2 regions of the Synechococcus sp. N26 genome follow, and region 2 is predicted to be linked to the other one. Evidence: predicted binding sites of a transcription regulator. Region 2 holds the regulator's gene; the other holds the start of a gene.
What was found. The regulator HrcA, encoded in region 2, represses chaperone genes, less so after heat shock. The targets are predictions, from matches to a motif close to TTAGCACTCNNNNNNNNNGAGTGCTAA.
Positions count from the first base shown of each region.

Region 1: the regulator HrcA is predicted to act here: its motif matches at 3,575-3,601, upstream of groES (co-chaperone GroES).

Region 1 covers NZ_UCNM01000006.1:99,408-107,329, reverse strand. The annotation lists gene gpmI (2,3-bisphosphoglycerate-independent phosphoglycerate mutase) at 1-417, shown strand, start outside; gene secG (preprotein translocase subunit SecG) at 417-647, shown strand; gene DXY33_RS03805 (hypothetical protein) at 925-1,278, opposite strand; gene groL (chaperonin GroEL) at 1,499-3,133, opposite strand; gene groES (co-chaperone GroES) at 3,211-3,522, opposite strand; gene atpD (F0F1 ATP synthase subunit beta) at 3,746-5,209, shown strand; gene atpC (ATP synthase F1 subunit epsilon) at 5,284-5,694, shown strand; gene DXY33_RS03780 (30S ribosomal protein PSRP-3) at 5,864-6,379, opposite strand; gene DXY33_RS03775 (TIGR01548 family HAD-type hydrolase) at 6,434-7,204, shown strand; gene DXY33_RS03770 (aminopeptidase P N-terminal domain-containing protein) at 7,246-7,922, opposite strand, start outside.
Region 2 covers NZ_UCNM01000002.1:33,796-41,717, reverse strand. The annotation lists gene DXY33_RS12615 (hypothetical protein) at 1-146, shown strand, start outside; gene DXY33_RS00250 (AI-2E family transporter) at 168-1,253, shown strand; gene cysC (adenylyl-sulfate kinase) at 1,213-1,857, opposite strand; gene DXY33_RS00240 (translation initiation factor) at 1,889-2,215, opposite strand; gene trpB (tryptophan synthase subunit beta) at 2,315-3,571, shown strand; gene hrcA (heat-inducible transcriptional repressor HrcA) at 3,582-4,556, opposite strand; gene DXY33_RS00225 (rhodanese-like domain-containing protein) at 4,556-4,912, opposite strand; gene DXY33_RS00220 (DUF3352 domain-containing protein) at 4,966-6,546, shown strand; gene sixA (phosphohistidine phosphatase SixA) at 6,524-7,012, shown strand; gene DXY33_RS00210 (citrate synthase) at 7,026-7,922, shown strand, end outside.

The sequences.
Region 1 (7,922 bases), on a different contig from region 2:
AACCCCGACATGGTGGGGCACACCGGTGTGATGGAGGCCGCCAAGGAAGCCATCCAAACCGTGGATGCCTGCATTGGCAGGTTGTTGGATGCGGTGGGACGCCAAGGCGGAACCATGCTGATCACGGCTGATCACGGCAATGCCGAATTGATGAAGGGTCCGGATGGCCAAGCCTGGACAGCCCACACCACCAATCCTGTGCCTGCGATCCTGATCGAAGGAGAGCGGCGCAAACTGCCTGGCCATGGCAACGCCATCACACTGCGCGATAACGGGGGGCTGGCCGATATCGCTCCGACGTTGCTGCAAATTCTTGACCTTCCGCAACCGGCTGCCATGACTGGCCAAAGCCTGATTGCCCCCATGTCCAACATGGACCCCACACCCAAGACCGCTCGCCTTCCTCTTTCCGTTTGATGCTCACCTCAATTTTGTCCTGGAGCTGGATCGGCACCGGCCTTCTTTTGATCGTCTTGGTGCTGCTGCATAGCCCCAAAGGTGATGGCATGGGTGGCTTGGCAGCAAGCGGCAGCTCCATGTTCAGCAGCGCCAGCAGCGCCGAAGCAACGTTGAACCGTCTGACATGGACATGCCTGGCGTTGTTTTTGTCCTTGGCTGTGATCCTGAGTGCTGGCTGGTTGAACTAAACCAACCCGCTCACAAACTCAATTTCCAGCACACATATTTTGAAGGCAGCTTCAAGCTGATGGCTGGAATGCTGCTCATCAACTTGCCGCTCTGTTCCAATCAATTTTGCGAACAGAAGTTACACAAGAAAGCACATAGAGCACGAATCAAGAACACTGAGGTACAACTGAGGCGGTATTGCAAGATCAACAAACAAAGAATTCTTCTAGCAGCCTGAATTAATGAGATCCCTAGCGGCCTTGAACTTAAGCCGTGAGAGTTCAGATTCCAGAAACATTACTCAGGGCTTTGCAACCCTGATTTCAGAAAAGCAATTTCCCTGTAGACCCGATCAAGCTCGTACAACGTTTTTGTTTCCTTCTTTTCAAGGATTTCAACCCGCTTCAACAGATCCTCCAACAACTTGTTTTGCAAAGATTCAACCTGAACTTGCCTTTTTTGCACGCCTTTTGAGGGAGCAGAAGCCGTGCTGGCCGGGGAAAGAATGCCTCCATCCGTTTCGACGTACAACAAGGCAAGACGCTCCAACACCTTGGAGTAGGCCTTGTCTTGTTGTCGGCAAAGGGCTTTGAAACGCTGCAGCGTCTCTGGAGCGAACTGGGCGGCGAAAGCTCCGGGGCGCTGGGGCATTTGTCCCGACACATCGATACACAGCAAGACATTAGCCGGCACCTCTCCGCACTCCCCAATCCTTCATGACCGGCAACCAACGCCGGCCCCAGGCGCCACATGTCTTGTAAAAACTAGTTCTTACAAGACAGTATCCGAACATAAAAAAGAGGCCCCGCAGGACCTCTTGGCATGACTTGAGTTGGGGTGATCGGGTGGTCTCCCGACCACCCGAAGTCGATCAGTAGTCGAAGTCGCCGCCGCCCATGCCGCCGCCGGCAGGAGCTGCTTCCTTCTTCTCGGGCAGATCAGCCACGATGCACTCGGTGGTGAGCACCATGCCAGCGATGGATGCGGCATTTTGCAGACCGGAGCGGGTCACCTTGGCGGGATCGACGATGCCGGCAGCCAGCATGTCGACGTACTCGCCGGAGGCAGCGTTGAAGCCTTCGGCACCAGCGCGAGCCTTGACGTTCTCAGCCACAACAGCGCCGTTGGCACCTGCGTTTTCAGCGATGCGCATCAGCGGAGCGGTAAGAGCAGCAGCCACGATGTTGGCGCCGATCAGTTCCTCGCCGGACAGGCTGGAGGCTGCCCACTGCTCCAGGGCCGGAGCCAGGTGAGCCAGGGTTGTGCCGCCGCCAGGAACGATGCCTTCCTCAACAGCCGCCTTGGTGGCGTTGATGGCGTCCTCGAGACGGAGTTTCTTGTCCTTCATCTCGGTTTCGGTGGCTGCACCCACCTTCACCACAGCCACGCCACCGGCCAGCTTGGCCAGGCGTTCCTGCAGCTTCTCCTTGTCGTAGGTGGAGTCGGTCTCGTCCATCTGCTTCTTGATCTGTTCGCAGCGGGCGCCGACAGCCACCTCGTTGCCCTCGGCAACGATGGTGGTGGTGTCCTTGTTGATGGTGATGCGACGGGCGGTGCCCAGCATCTCGAGCTTGGCGTTCTCCAGCTTGAGACCGGCATCTTCGGTGATCAGCTGACCGTTGGTCAGCACAGCCATGTCTTCCAACATGGCCTTGCGGCGATCACCAAAACCAGGAGCCTTCACAGCGGCCACGTTCAGCACACCACGCAGACGGTTCACCACCAGAGTGGCCAGGGCTTCCTTCTCGATGTCCTCAGCAATGATCAGCAGAGGCTTGCCGGTGCGGGCGATTTGCTCCAGCACGGGCACCAGATCCTGCACCAGACCGATCTTCTTGTCGGTGAGAAGGATGTAAGGCTCGTCGAGGACGGCTTCCATCCGCTCGGTGTCGGTGGCGAAATAAGGGGAGATGTAGCCCTTATCGAAGCGCATGCCCTCGGTGACCTCGAGTTCGGTCTCCATGGACTTGCCCTCTTCGAGGGAAATCACACCTTCCTTGCCAACCTTGTCCATGGCATCGGCAATCATCTTGCCGACTTCTTCATCGTTGCCAGCGGAGATGGTGCCGACCTGAGCGATGGCATTGCTGTCAGCGATGGGCTTGGCCATTTCCTTGATCTTGCTGACCAGGAAATCGGACGCCTTGTCGATGCCCTTCTTCAGGGTGATGGCGTTGGCACCGGCAGCCACGTTGCGCAGACCAGCCTTGACCATGGCGTGGGCCAGAACGGTGGCCGTGGTGGTGCCGTCACCGGCAGCGTCGTTGGTTTTGGAGGCGGCCTGACGGATCAGAGCAACACCGGTGTTCTCGATGTGGTCTTCGAGCTCGATCTCCTTGGCGATAGTGACGCCGTCATTGATGATCTGGGGTGCACCGAACTTCTTCTCGAGCACCACGTTGCGGCCCTTGGGACCCAGGGTGACGGCAACGGCTTCGCAGAGGATGTCGATGCCTTTTTCGAGAGCGCGACGGGCGTTCTCGTTGTAGATGATGCGCTTTGCCATGGAAGGCGGTTCCTAATGAAGAGGATGGTTAAGGGAGGCTGAGTTGAGACTCAAGCCGCAATGCAGCAGGGCTGATCTCAGTTGACGACAGCCAGGATGTCCTTCTCGGACAGCAGCACGTATTCATCGCTGCCGAGCTTGATGTCGGTGCCGGCGTACTTGCTGTAGAGAACCTTGTCGCCCACACCAACTTCGGGAGCCTGACGGCTGCCGTCGTCGTTGCGCTTGCCGGGGCCCACCTGAACCACTTCACCCACCTGGGGCTTTTCTTTGGCGGTGTCAGGCAGAAGGATGCCGCCGGCAGTCTTCTCTTCGGATTCAGAGACCTTGACGAACACGCGGTCGCCGAGGGGTTTAACGGTCGAGACGCTGAGAGAAACAGCAGCCATGGGTACTTGCAGGAGCAGGGACAGGGCGCAATGCGCCACGCATCGACGCGAGTTGGCACTCGATGCCGATGAGTGCCAACGTATGCAAGCGACCACCCCTCGGGCCATACCTCAAGCTGTGCGGGTGACCGAACCGGAGGGGGTGCAACCACAGCGGTGGTATGGTTGCGCCGCTCTGAATGGGTCCGAGCGCGCAGCGCCTGTTCCCGCAACTCTCCTTCCTATGGTCGCTTCTGCTCCTGCATCTGCTGGCACCAAGGGTGTGATCCGTCAGGTGATCGGCCCGGTTCTGGACGTGGAATTTCCCGCCGGGAAACTGCCCAAGATCTATAACGCCCTGCGCATCGAGGGGAAAAACCCCGCAGGTGACGACGTCGCCCTGACCGCTGAGGTTCAACAGCTTCTGGGTGATCACAGGGTTCGTGCCGTTGCCATGAGTGGCACCGACGGTTTAGTGCGTGGCATGGAAGCCGTTGACACCGGTGCACCGATCTCCGTGCCCGTGGGTGAAGGCACCCTCGGCCGCATCTTCAACGTGCTGGGCGAGCCCGTCGACGAGCAGGGCCCCGTCAACACCACGGCCACCGCTCCCATCCACCGGGATGCCCCCAACATCACCGAGCTTGAGACCAAGCCGAAGGTGTTCGAGACCGGTATCAAGGTGATCGACCTCCTGGCTCCCTATCGCCAGGGCGGCAAAGTCGGCCTGTTCGGCGGCGCCGGCGTGGGCAAGACCGTGCTGATTCAGGAGCTGATCAACAACATCGCCAAGGAGCACGGCGGTGTGTCTGTGTTCGGTGGTGTGGGTGAGCGCACCCGTGAGGGCAACGACCTCTACGAGGAATTCAAGGAATCCGGCGTGATCAACGCCGACGACCTGTCCAAGTCGAAGGTGGCCCTCTGCTACGGCCAGATGAACGAGCCCCCCGGCGCCCGGATGCGCGTGGGCCTCTCCGCTCTGACCATGGCTGAGCACTTCCGCGACGTGAACAAGCAGGACGTGCTGCTGTTCGTGGACAACATCTTCCGCTTCGTGCAGGCCGGTTCCGAGGTGTCCGCACTGCTGGGCCGCATGCCTTCCGCTGTGGGCTACCAGCCCACCCTGGGCACCGACGTGGGTGCCCTGCAGGAGCGTGTTGCATCCACCGTTGAAGGTTCGATCACCTCGATTCAGGCCGTTTACGTGCCTGCTGACGATCTGACCGACCCCGCCCCGGCCACCACCTTCGCTCACCTCGACGCCACCACGGTGCTGAACCGTGCCCTGGCTTCCAAGGGCATCTACCCCGCTGTGGATCCTCTGGATTCCACCAGCACCATGCTCCAGCCAGCTGTGGTGGGTGACGAGCACTACCGCACCGCCCGCGCCGTGCAGTCCACCCTGCAGCGCTACAAGGAACTGCAGGACATCATCGCGATTCTGGGTCTCGACGAACTGTCGGAAGACGACCGTCGCACCGTGGACCGTGCCCGCAAGGTTGAGAAGTTCCTCTCCCAGCCTTTCTTCGTGGCTGAAATCTTCACCGGCATGCCCGGCAAGTACGTGAAGCTGGAGGAGACCATTGCTGGTTTCAACCAGATCCTTTCCGGTGAGCTGGACAGCCTCCCCGAAGCCGCCTTCTATCTTGTGGGCAACATCGAGGAAGTGAAAGCCAAGGCCGAGAAGATCGCCGCCGAAACCAAGTGATCCCTGCGGGGATGTGATTCACACCCCCGATCACGTGTTTCTCGACAGTCCGTTCTCTTTTCGAACCAAGGTTCATGTCCCTCACCCTCCGCGTGCTGGCAACAGACCAGAACGTCTTTGATGGCAGCGCCGACGAGGTGATCCTGCCCAGTACCACCGGTCAACTCGGCATCCTGCCCGGCCACATCTCCCTGCTCACCGCCATCGACATCGGTGTACTGCGGGTGCGTGCCAACGGTGCATGGAACTCCATCGCTCTGATGGGTGGTTTCGCCGAAGTGGATGCTGATGAAGTCACCGTTCTGGTGAACAAGGCCGAACTTGGCAGCTCCATCGATGCCTCTGCCGCCGAAGCCGCTTTCCAGAAGGCCTCCACCGTGGTGGCTGGCATGGAAGGCCAACCTGCTTCGCCGGAAAAACTCAAGGCGCAGCAACAGCTGAATGAAGCCCGCGCTCGCCTTCAGGCCAGCAAAACCGCCGACTGATTCATCCCCCAATTTCAAGGATGACGTCGCCAAAGGCCAGGGGTTACAGCCCCTGGCCTTTTTCGTGGTGTGGTTTGTCCGTTCGTCATCCCAACACCAGGCAAGCCACGGGAAGGCATAAAAAAACCTGCCCGAAGGCAGGTTTGCATCATCAACTTGAAAAGCGGAATCAGGCGGTACCGCAGAAGGTGACGTCGGGGAACTTGGCCTTGGCCTCGTCGAGGCTCTTGCCTTTGCCCTCTTCCTGCCAGTAGTTGATCACCTCAGTGGCCTGGTTGAGCACTTCAACCCGCTCGTTGTCGGTGATCCAGCTCTTGCCTTCCAGCTCGGTCTTCAGGCTTTCCCAGGCATCCTCACGGGGCCAGAAGAAGTAGGAGGTGAGGGGGCTAGGGCCACCGCCAACGATCTGATCAACCGCAAGGGCCACGTTGTCGGGCAGCCAGAGGATCTTCAGCAGGAACCGGCCCTCATCAGCCTTGGGGGTGTAACCGGAAGGAACACCATCAGCATCAATGGTGGCCGTGGCCAGAGCCGCGGCGGCGCCCTTCAGCACAGGACGGCCTTCGCCTTCGCTGGCTGCAGGCTTTTCAGTGGTTTCAGCTGCCTGGGTGGCGCCTTCAGCCGCGTCGGCGGACGGAGTCGCGACCTCCTGGTCGGTAGGGGCAGCGCCTTCGGTGACCGTCATGGTGTCAGCGCTCAAGACAGAAATACAAACAACTAACCTACCAGCCGCTCCCCATTGGACGTTCTGGGATCCCCAACCATCCTGCTGTTCGACATCGATGGTGTGATCCGCGATGTCGCGGGCAGCTATCGACGGGCCCTTCAATGCACTGTGCAGCACTACTGCGGTTGGCAGCCCAGCGCTGATGTCATCGATGCGTTGAAGGCTGAAGGAGCCTGGAACAACGACTGGGACGCCAGCCTTGAACTGCTGCGGCGCCATGGTGCTGAGCTGCCGGATCGCGCCGCGCTGATCGATGTGTTCAGCGGCTTCTACTTCGGCGGAGATCCGGACGGAGACCCCAGCCAATGGACGGGCTTCATCGGTGATGAGCCTCTTCTGGTGGACGCCAGCTTTTTCGCCACGCTTTCGAAGCGCAAGTTGAGCTGGGGATTTGTGAGTGGAGCGGAACCACCCTCAGCCCGCTTCGTGCTTCAGCAGCGCCTGGGGCTCCAGGACCCGCCCCTGATCGCGATGGGAGATGCCCCCGACAAACCGGACCCCACAGGCTTGATCCGCCTGGCCAAAGCACTGGGGGCCAGTGCCGAGGGAGTTCAGGTGGCCTATCTCGGCGACACCGTGGCCGATGTGCACACCGTGATCAAGGCCCGGGAACGCTGGCCGGAACAACCATTCGTAAGCCTGGCGGTGGCACCGCCTCACCTGCAAACCCCAAAGCAGGCTGCGGCGCGCGACATCTATGAGCAACGGCTGCGGGAGGCGGGCGCCGATCAAGTGCTGACGACCACTGAAGCGGTCTTGCATTGGGAAGGAGCTGCGGGATAAGGGCAACTGCGGTCCACGAAACTCCCCGCTGATCGAGGCGATCAGCGCTCCATTGCAGCAACGCTCTTGAGGGCGCCGGCAGTGAGCACCTCATGGCCGATCTCGGTGACGGCAACGTCGTCTTCGATGCGGATGCCGATGCCTTTCCAGCGATCGTCAATCTCAGGCTGTCCTTCCGGGACGCTGAGGCGATCGCTGACGTAAAGACCGGGCTCAACGGTGAGCACCATGCCTGGCTCCAGCAGCGCAGGTTGCTCACCGAGCCTGTAGGCCCCCACGTCATGCACATCCAGACCCAGCCAATGGCCGGTGCGGTGCATATACAGGTGGCGGTAGTCGCCTCGCTCGATGATGCCGTCCACATCCCCGATCAGGAGGCCCAGGTCCACCAGGCCCTCCACCAGAATTCGCAGGGCGGTGTAGTGCACCGCCTCCGCCGTGCCGCCGGGAGTCACAACGGCAACCGCAGCTTCCTGAGCCTCCAGCACCAGGCTGTAGAGCTCCCGCTGTTCCGCCGTGAAGCGGCCATTCACCGGGAAGGTACGGGTTATGTCACCGTTGTAGTAATCCTCCAGCGAACAACCGGCATCGATCAGCAGCAGGTCGCCATCCTGAAGCGGGGCCGTGTTGGCGGTGTAGTGCAGCACGCAGGCGTTATCACCGCCAGCGACAATGGATCCGTAGGCAGGACCGCGGGCCCCGTTGCTGCGGAAGTGGG
Region 2 (7,922 bases):
CCCTCCAGGGGCTGTGGCCGAATTCCTATGAGACGGTGCAGATCTTTGAGGAGGGATTCAAGTTCCTTGGGATTGCCGCCTGGCTCAGTTTTTGGTGCCATTACGTCAGTTCCGCCTCCAAGCCGGCCGCCCTTGAGCAGCACTGATCGATTCGCGTCATCGCCACGATGACGTCCTGGCCGGCCTGGTTGCGGCTTGGTTTTCTGCTGCCAGTGCTGGGCTTGAACGCCTTTGTGCTGAAGCGTTTGCTGGTGCAGTTCGCCCCATTCCCCGGGCTGTTCCTCACCGCGGCTTTGATCGCCTTTTTGTTGGACCTGCCCTGCCGCTGGCTCGCGCAACGGGGTCTTCCCCGCGCCTGGGCCATCGTCAGCGTGGTCCTGGTGACCCTGGGGCTTCTGGTCTGGGCCGCTGTGGCCCTGGTGCCGCTGCTGATCGAACAGCTCAGCCAATTGCTCAGTGCCTCGCCGTCTCTGCTCACGGCGGCGGAGCAGTGGATCGATCGGGGTCAGCTCTGGGCGCTGGACCATGGCCTGCCGGCTGATTTCGCGGACCTCAGCAGTGATCTGGTGGCCCAGTTCAGCCGTCTGGCGACGCAGTTGAGCCAACGCCTGTTGGGCCTGCTGGGGGCCACGGTGGGCACCACGATCAATGTGGTGATCGTGCTGGTGCTGGCGGTCTTCCTGCTGCTTGGGGCGGATCCGATCGTTGATGGTCTGGCCCGCTGGCTGCCCGACCGTTGGCGAGATCTGGTGCAGACGACCCTCGAGCGCACCTTTCGGGGCTATTTCGCCGGTCAGGTGGTGCTGGCGCTGATCCTCAGTGGTGGTCAGCTTCTGGTGTTCACCGCCCTGAACATTCCCTACGGCGTCTTGTTCGCCGTGCTGATCGGCTTCACCACCCTGGTGCCCTATGCCAGTGCCGTGTCGATCGTCTCGGTGAGTGCGGTGCTGGCGGTTCAGGACCCCCGTACAGGCCTTGAGTTGCTGGCCGCGGCGATTGTGGTCGGTCAGATCGTGGATCAGGTGATCCAACCGCGGCTGATGGGCAGCATCGTGGGGTTGCAACCGGCCTGGTTGCTGATCGCCTTGCCCATTGGGGCCCGGGTGGGAGCCCTCTATGGCGTGGGCGATCTTCTGGGCCTGCTGTTGGCTGTGCCGGTGGCCAGTTGCATCAAAACCCTGGCGGATGCCGCCAGGGCTGGTGACGTCGACCTCAGGCGGCCGGAATCACCCCACGCTCCTGGAGCGCTTTGATCACCAGCTCCACGGAGTCGGCCAGATCCTGCTTGCCGGTGTCGATCTTCAGTTCGGGCGTTTCCGGTGCTTCGTAGGGGCTGGAGATGCCGGTGAATTCCTTGATCTGCCCCGCCCGTGCCTTGGCGTAGAGGCCTTTGGGGTCCCGGGATTCGCAGACCTCGAGGTCTGCCGCGCAGAACACCTCGAGGAAGTCACCGTCCTTCACCAGGTCCCGGGCCTTGTCCCGGTCTGCACGGAAGGGCGACACAAAGGCGGTCAGCACGATCACGCCCGCATCCAGGAACAGCTTGGCCACTTCACCGATGCGGCGGATGTTCTCTTCACGGTCGGCATCGGAGAAGCCCAGGTCTTTGCAGAGGCCGTGGCGGATGTTGTCGCCATCCAGCACATAGGTGGCGAGTCCCCGCTCAAACAGGGCTGCGTTGACGGCATTGGCCAGGGTGCTCTTGCCGGAGCCGGAGAGTCCGGTGAACCAAAGAATGGCGCTGCGGTGCCCACGCTGCTTCGAGCGCTCGTCGCGGCCCACGGAGGCTTCATGCCAGGCGATGTTGGTGGAGGCACCTTTGTTGGTGAGCTCTCCGTAGGTGGGGCTGGCGGTCATGGCCAAGGCATGAAGTGGCGGCCATTCTCCCTTAGCCCCCAGCCCGTTTCGGCCGGTATCCCTCCTTGCTGAGCAGCTCGAGTGCCAGATCCACCTGATCTCCCTGCAGTTCGATCACGCCGTCCTTGGCGGTCCCGCCACTGCCGATGCGTGTTTTGAGCTTCTTCAGCAGCGCCTTGAAGCCCGCAGCATCCAGCTCCAGGCCCCGGATCACCGTCACGGTTTTGCCACCTTTGCCACCACGGCTGGGCTGCACCCGCACCATTTGCTGCGCCTTGGCTGTGGGCTCCGCCGCAGGGCCGCTCGGTCGCTGCAGGCTCTCGGCACTGCTGAATTCTTGCCAGCCTCCCTTCGGCATTCACCCGTCGCAACCGGCTTGCATTGTCGATGAGCGCCGATGCGGCGCCCCATGGCGTGACCGCCTGCTTACGCTGAGCCGACGCTCCGCCGTGGATCCGTGACCAGCACCCTGCCCAACGCCAGCACTCCGGATCCCTCCAGCCTGCAGCCAGCGGTGCGCCCCGGTGCCCATGGCCGCTTTGGACGATTCGGTGGACAGTACGTGCCCGAGACCCTGATGCCGGCCTTGGCGGAACTGGAGCAAGCAGCGGCCCAGGCCTGGAACGATCCCGCCTTCACCGCCGAGCTCAACCGTCTGCTCAAGAACTACGTCGGCCGGGCGACACCGTTGTATGAGGCCGAGCGTCTCACCGCCCACTACCGCCGAGCCGACGGTGGCCCCCGCATCTGGCTCAAGCGTGAAGACCTGAACCACACCGGTGCCCACAAGATCAACAACGCCCTGGGGCAGGCCCTGCTGGCCCTGCGCATGGGTAAGAAGCGGATCATTGCCGAGACTGGTGCGGGGCAGCACGGCGTCGCCACGGCCACGGTCTGTGCCCGCTTTGGTCTGGAGTGCGTGATCTACATGGGCGCGGAAGACATGCGCCGTCAGGCCCTCAACGTCTTCCGCATGCGCCTGCTGGGCGCCACGGTGCAACCGGTGACGGCCGGCACCGCCACCCTCAAGGACGCCACCAGTGAGGCGATCCGCGACTGGGTGACCAACGTCGAGACCACCCACTACATCCTTGGATCCGTCGCTGGTCCGCACCCTTATCCGATGTTGGTGCGGGATTTCCATGCCGTGATCGGTGAGGAGTCCAAGCAGCAGTGTCAGGACGCCTTCGGCCGGCTGCCTGACGTTCTGATGGCCTGCGTTGGCGGTGGCTCCAATGCCATGGGCCTGTTCCATCCCTTTGTGCAGGACACGTCTGTGCGGCTCATCGGTGTTGAGGCCGCCGGTGATGGTGTGGCCACCGGTCGCCACGCCGCGACGATCACCGAGGGTCGTGCCGGTGTGCTTCACGGTGCCATGAGCCTGCTGCTGCAGGACGGCGACGGTCAGGTGATGGAGGCCCACTCCATCAGTGCAGGTCTCGATTACCCCGGAGTGGGGCCGGAGCACAGCTACTTGCGGGAGATCGGGCGTGCTGAGTACGCCGCAGTCACAGACCAACAGGCCCTCGATGCCCTGCGCCTTGTGAGTGAACTTGAGGGCATCATTCCGGCCCTGGAAACCGCCCACGCCTTCGCCTGGCTTGAGCAGCTCTGCCCCACCCTGGCCGATGGCACGGAAGTGGTGATCAACTGCTCCGGCCGCGGCGACAAGGACGTCAACACCGTGGCGGAGAAGCTGGGGGATCAGCTCTAAAGAGTGATCCTCAGGCCAGCAGCAATTCCAGGTGGCGGGCCACCCGCTGCACGGCGGCTCGTGCCGTGGCGTACGCCATCCGCATCGGTCCCACCAGAGCCACATGGCCGAGCCCCTCGTTGCAGCGGTAGGGCGCCTGAACCACGGCACAGGCCTCCAGGGCTGGCTGGGGATGTTCCTCGCCGATCCACACCCGTGCGGATTCACCGCGGCTGATCAAGGTGGCGGGTTGGTCATCGATCAGTTCCAGCAGCGGCCGAAGGTTGGAGGTGCTTTCAAATTCCGGTTCGCTCACCAGCCTTGAAAGGCCATGCACTACCACCTGTGTGGAGTTGGCGGGGGTGGGCTGCTCAAGGGCGTTGCGCAGCACAGCGCCGCTGCGTTGCAGCTGCCTGGGCAGTGCGTCCCAGTTCAGGTCGCCCTGCTCGAGCTGGGCCGACGCCCAGCGTTCCATCGCGGTGAGTTCGGCTTCAGCCCCGTGGGGCAGACGCAGGTTGAGGTGGCTGGCGCGGCCATTGGCTTCCACCAGCATCGCCAGCAGTCGATCACCGCTGGGCACCAGACGGATCGTCTCCAGTTGCTGGTTCTCTTGCTGCGGTTGGGTGATCAGGCTCATCAGACCGGTGAAATCCGTCAGCCGCCGGGCCAGATGCATCAGCAGGTCGTCCAAACCGGCCCAACGAAGACTGAGGCCGGTGAGCTCCCGTTCCAGGTGTTGAACGGCGATGCCGGGTTCCGGCAGCAACGCGTCCACGTAGTGCCGGTATCCCATCGGACTGGGAACGCGTCCGGCGGAGGTGTGCGGTTGATGCAGCAGTCCTCGGCGCTCCAGCGCCCCCATTGCGGAGCGAACGGTGGCGGAGCTGGCGGGAATGCCGAAGCGTTGCACCAGGGTGCGGCTGCCCACCGGCTCCATCGTGTCGACGTAGTGGTGCACCGTCGCCTGAAGCACCTGCTCTTGCCGAAGGGACAGGGGCTTGCTCATCAGTAGCGGGGAACGCTGGGATCCACCTGAAGGCTCCAGGCATCAATGCCTCCCTCAAGGTTCCACACCTCAAGGCCCCAGGGTTGGTCCAGCAGCCACAGGCCGAAGTGGTAGCTGCGCACGCCGGCATGGCAGACCACCACGACGGGTTGATCGGGGTTGAGGTCGGCCTGCAGTGTTCCAAGCCATGCATTGGATTGGCTCAGGGGGCGGTGCAGCACCGCACCTGGAAAGGCAGCGATCGCGAGCTCAGCCTCCTCGCGCACATCCACCAGTTGCGGTGAAGGTCGCTCGCTTTGCAGCCATTGCTGCAGTTCAGAGGCTTGGATTGGTTGTGGTTGTTGGGATTGGCCCATGGCGCCATTCTGCGGTGATGGACAAAGATGAGGCGACCCGAGACCGCCGGCCCATGAAGGCCCGCCCCTTCCTCAGCGCTGCCGGCGCTGTGCTGTTGTCGCTGATTTTGCTGGCCGCTGGCCTGCTCTGGACCATGAACCGCCAGAGCCCCCTGCAGTTGGTGGAGCAGCCGTTGCATCTGCCTCGGGCGGCCCGGTTTGTGCCCCGGGATGCTGACTTGTCCCTCCATTGGTTGGCCGATCCAGGACGGTTGCCGGCCTACGCCCAGGCCGTTGCCCCTGCCTCCCAACGCCGCGATGCCCGTGATGGCGCCCGGCAGTGGCGCGAAGGCGTCTTTGCTTTGGCGGGCCTCCAGTTCGGTCTTGAGCTGGAGCCCTGGCTTGGCGAGGAGGTCAGTCTCACCCTCACCGATGGGGATTCCAACGCCGCTTGGGTGTTGGCTTTGACCAGTCGGGATGACGACGGAGCCCGGCGCTTTCTGCAACGGTTCTGGCAGACCCGCAGCCTGGCGGGCACCGACCTGCAGATCAGCAGTTACCGCGGCATCGGTGTGATCAGCGGCCAGGGGGCGTTGGTGGGGCATGACCCCCAACCCCTGGCCACGGCCTTGATTGACGACGATCTGCTGCTGGTGGCCTCAGGCCGGGGTGTGCTGGAGCAGGCCCTCGATGTCTCCCAGCTTCCGGATCAGCATCAGCTGGGCGATCAACGCCTGCAACGTCAGGTGGCTGAGCTCGGCGAAGGCGTGGCTCTGCTCACGGCATCTCCCCATGCCCTTGAGCATTGGCTGCAGCTTCCGCAGCTGGTGGCCCAACGGGACGATCTGAGCGGACTCGTGGCATCACTGCGTCCGGAGGGTTCAACCCTGGCGGTGGATGGGCGCCTCGGGTTCCGGCAAGCCCTTGGCACCGACCCCTGGCCTGGGCTCACGGATCTGACGGCGTCGGCGGGCGGCCATGCCCGCTGGCTGGCTCAGCTCCAGAGTCCGGCCCGTTTGTTGGATCCCAGCGAAAGCCATCCGCTGGCCCAATGGTTCGCTCCCTTGCTGGAGCAGCGCTTGGCGGACCAGCCGGCGGCCGATGCTGTTGTGGGGGTCGATGCTGGCCCTCTCCTCTGGCAGGACCAACCCGAGGGCTGGCTGCTGGCCACCCGCCCGCAAACTCCCACCAGGGATGCGGTGGATGCGCGTTTGCAGGAGCAGGGTCTGACCCGTTCTGAGCTGGAGGGAGATGGCGAGGTGCTGAGCGTGTGGACGCGGCTGGTGCGCCAGCGGGGACGCCAGCCTGGGGTGGATGCCCAATTGGCCGTGGCTCAGGTTCGCTCGTCTGCGCTGAACTGGTGGGGCGAGTCCTTGATGGCTTTGTCGCAGCGCCAGAACGGGCGTGTCCTCCAGCCCCGCTTGAACCAGTGGCAGGAGCTCACAGCCTCCGCCCAACCAGCGCAGGCCCTCCTGCTGGCGGATGAGCCGGCCCGTGCGCTGTTGGGGCAATGGCGGCCCTGGGCCCTGCTGCAGGTGATGGCGGGGCGACCGCTTCAGGATCAGGTCCGCGGCCTTGCGGTGGCCGTCGACGTTGATCGTCAGGAGCAAGGCAGTACCGAGATTCCTTTGCATGCCCGGCTCGAACTCGGCTGACCTGGTTCTGTTGCGGCATGGCATCGCCGAACCCCGCCAGGCGGGCCAGGACCATCCGGATCGACCCCTGACCGCCGCTGGCCGTCAGCGAACCCAGCAGGTGATGGCGGCCCTGGTGCAACGGGGGCTGCGCTTGGATCGCTTGCTGTCCAGCCCTTATCGCCGGGCTCTGCAAACGGCGGAACTGGCGTTGGAGGCGGGGCTCGCTTCTGAACTCGCGGTGGATGAACGGCTTCAGCCTGGAGGGGACCTCAACATGCTGGTGACCGCCTTTGATCAACGGCTTGGCTTGGTCGGTCATGAGCCGGATCTTGGCGATCTGGCCTGCGGTCTTCTGGGGTGTGCCCCAGTTGCCCTGGTGCTGAAGAAAGCCGGCGTGATTCAGCTGCGCCGTTCCGCGGGCCAGTGGCAGTTGAAGGCCTTGCTTCGGCCAGCACTGTTGATTGACGATTTAGGTTGCTGTTAGAGGCAATCAGGCGGTGGCCCAGCAGCAGACAGGCGACCTGCGCCATGCGCGGACCGGTATCGAACTGCGTCCAGGCCTGGATGGCGTGCCGGCCACCCAGTCGGCGATCTGCGACATCGATGGAGAGCAAGGGCTGCTCACCTACCGCGGCTATCCGATGCAGGATCTGGCGGCCAAAAGCAGTTTTCTGGAAACGGCTTACCTGCTGATCTGGGGAGAGCTGCCCAGCCGCGACCAGCTGGCGGAGTTTGAGCACGCGGTGCAGATGCACCGGCGGGTCAGCTTCCGGGTGCGGGACATGATGAAGTGCTTCCCGGCCAGCGGCCATCCGATGGACGCGCTGCAGTCCAGTGCCGCTTCCCTGGGGCTGTTCTATTCGCGCCGGGCGATCGACGACCCGCAGTACATCTATGACGCGGTGGTGCGGTTGATCGCCAAGATTCCCACGATGGTGGCCGCTTTTCAGCTGATCCGCAAAGGCCAGGACCCAATCCAGCCCCGGGATGATCTGGCCTACTCCGCCAATTTCCTCTACATGCTCACCGAACGTGAGCCGGATCCCCTGGCGGCGCGAATCTTTGATCGTTGCCTGATGCTCCATGCCGAGCACAGCCTCAACGCCAGCACCTTCAGTGCCCGGGTCACCGCCAGCACCCTCACCGACCCCTACGCCGTGGTGGCTTCAGCCGTGGGCACCCTGGCGGGCCCACTCCACGGCGGCGCCAATGAAGATGTCCTCGCCATGCTCGAGCAGGTGGGCAGTCCCGAGAACGCTGGCGCTTTCCTGGATGAAGCCATCGCGGCCAAGCGCAAAATCATGGGCTTCGGCCACCGGGAATACAAGGTCAAGGATCCCCGTGCCGTGATCCTGCAGGCCCTGGTGGAGGAGATGTTCGCCAGCTTCGGCCAT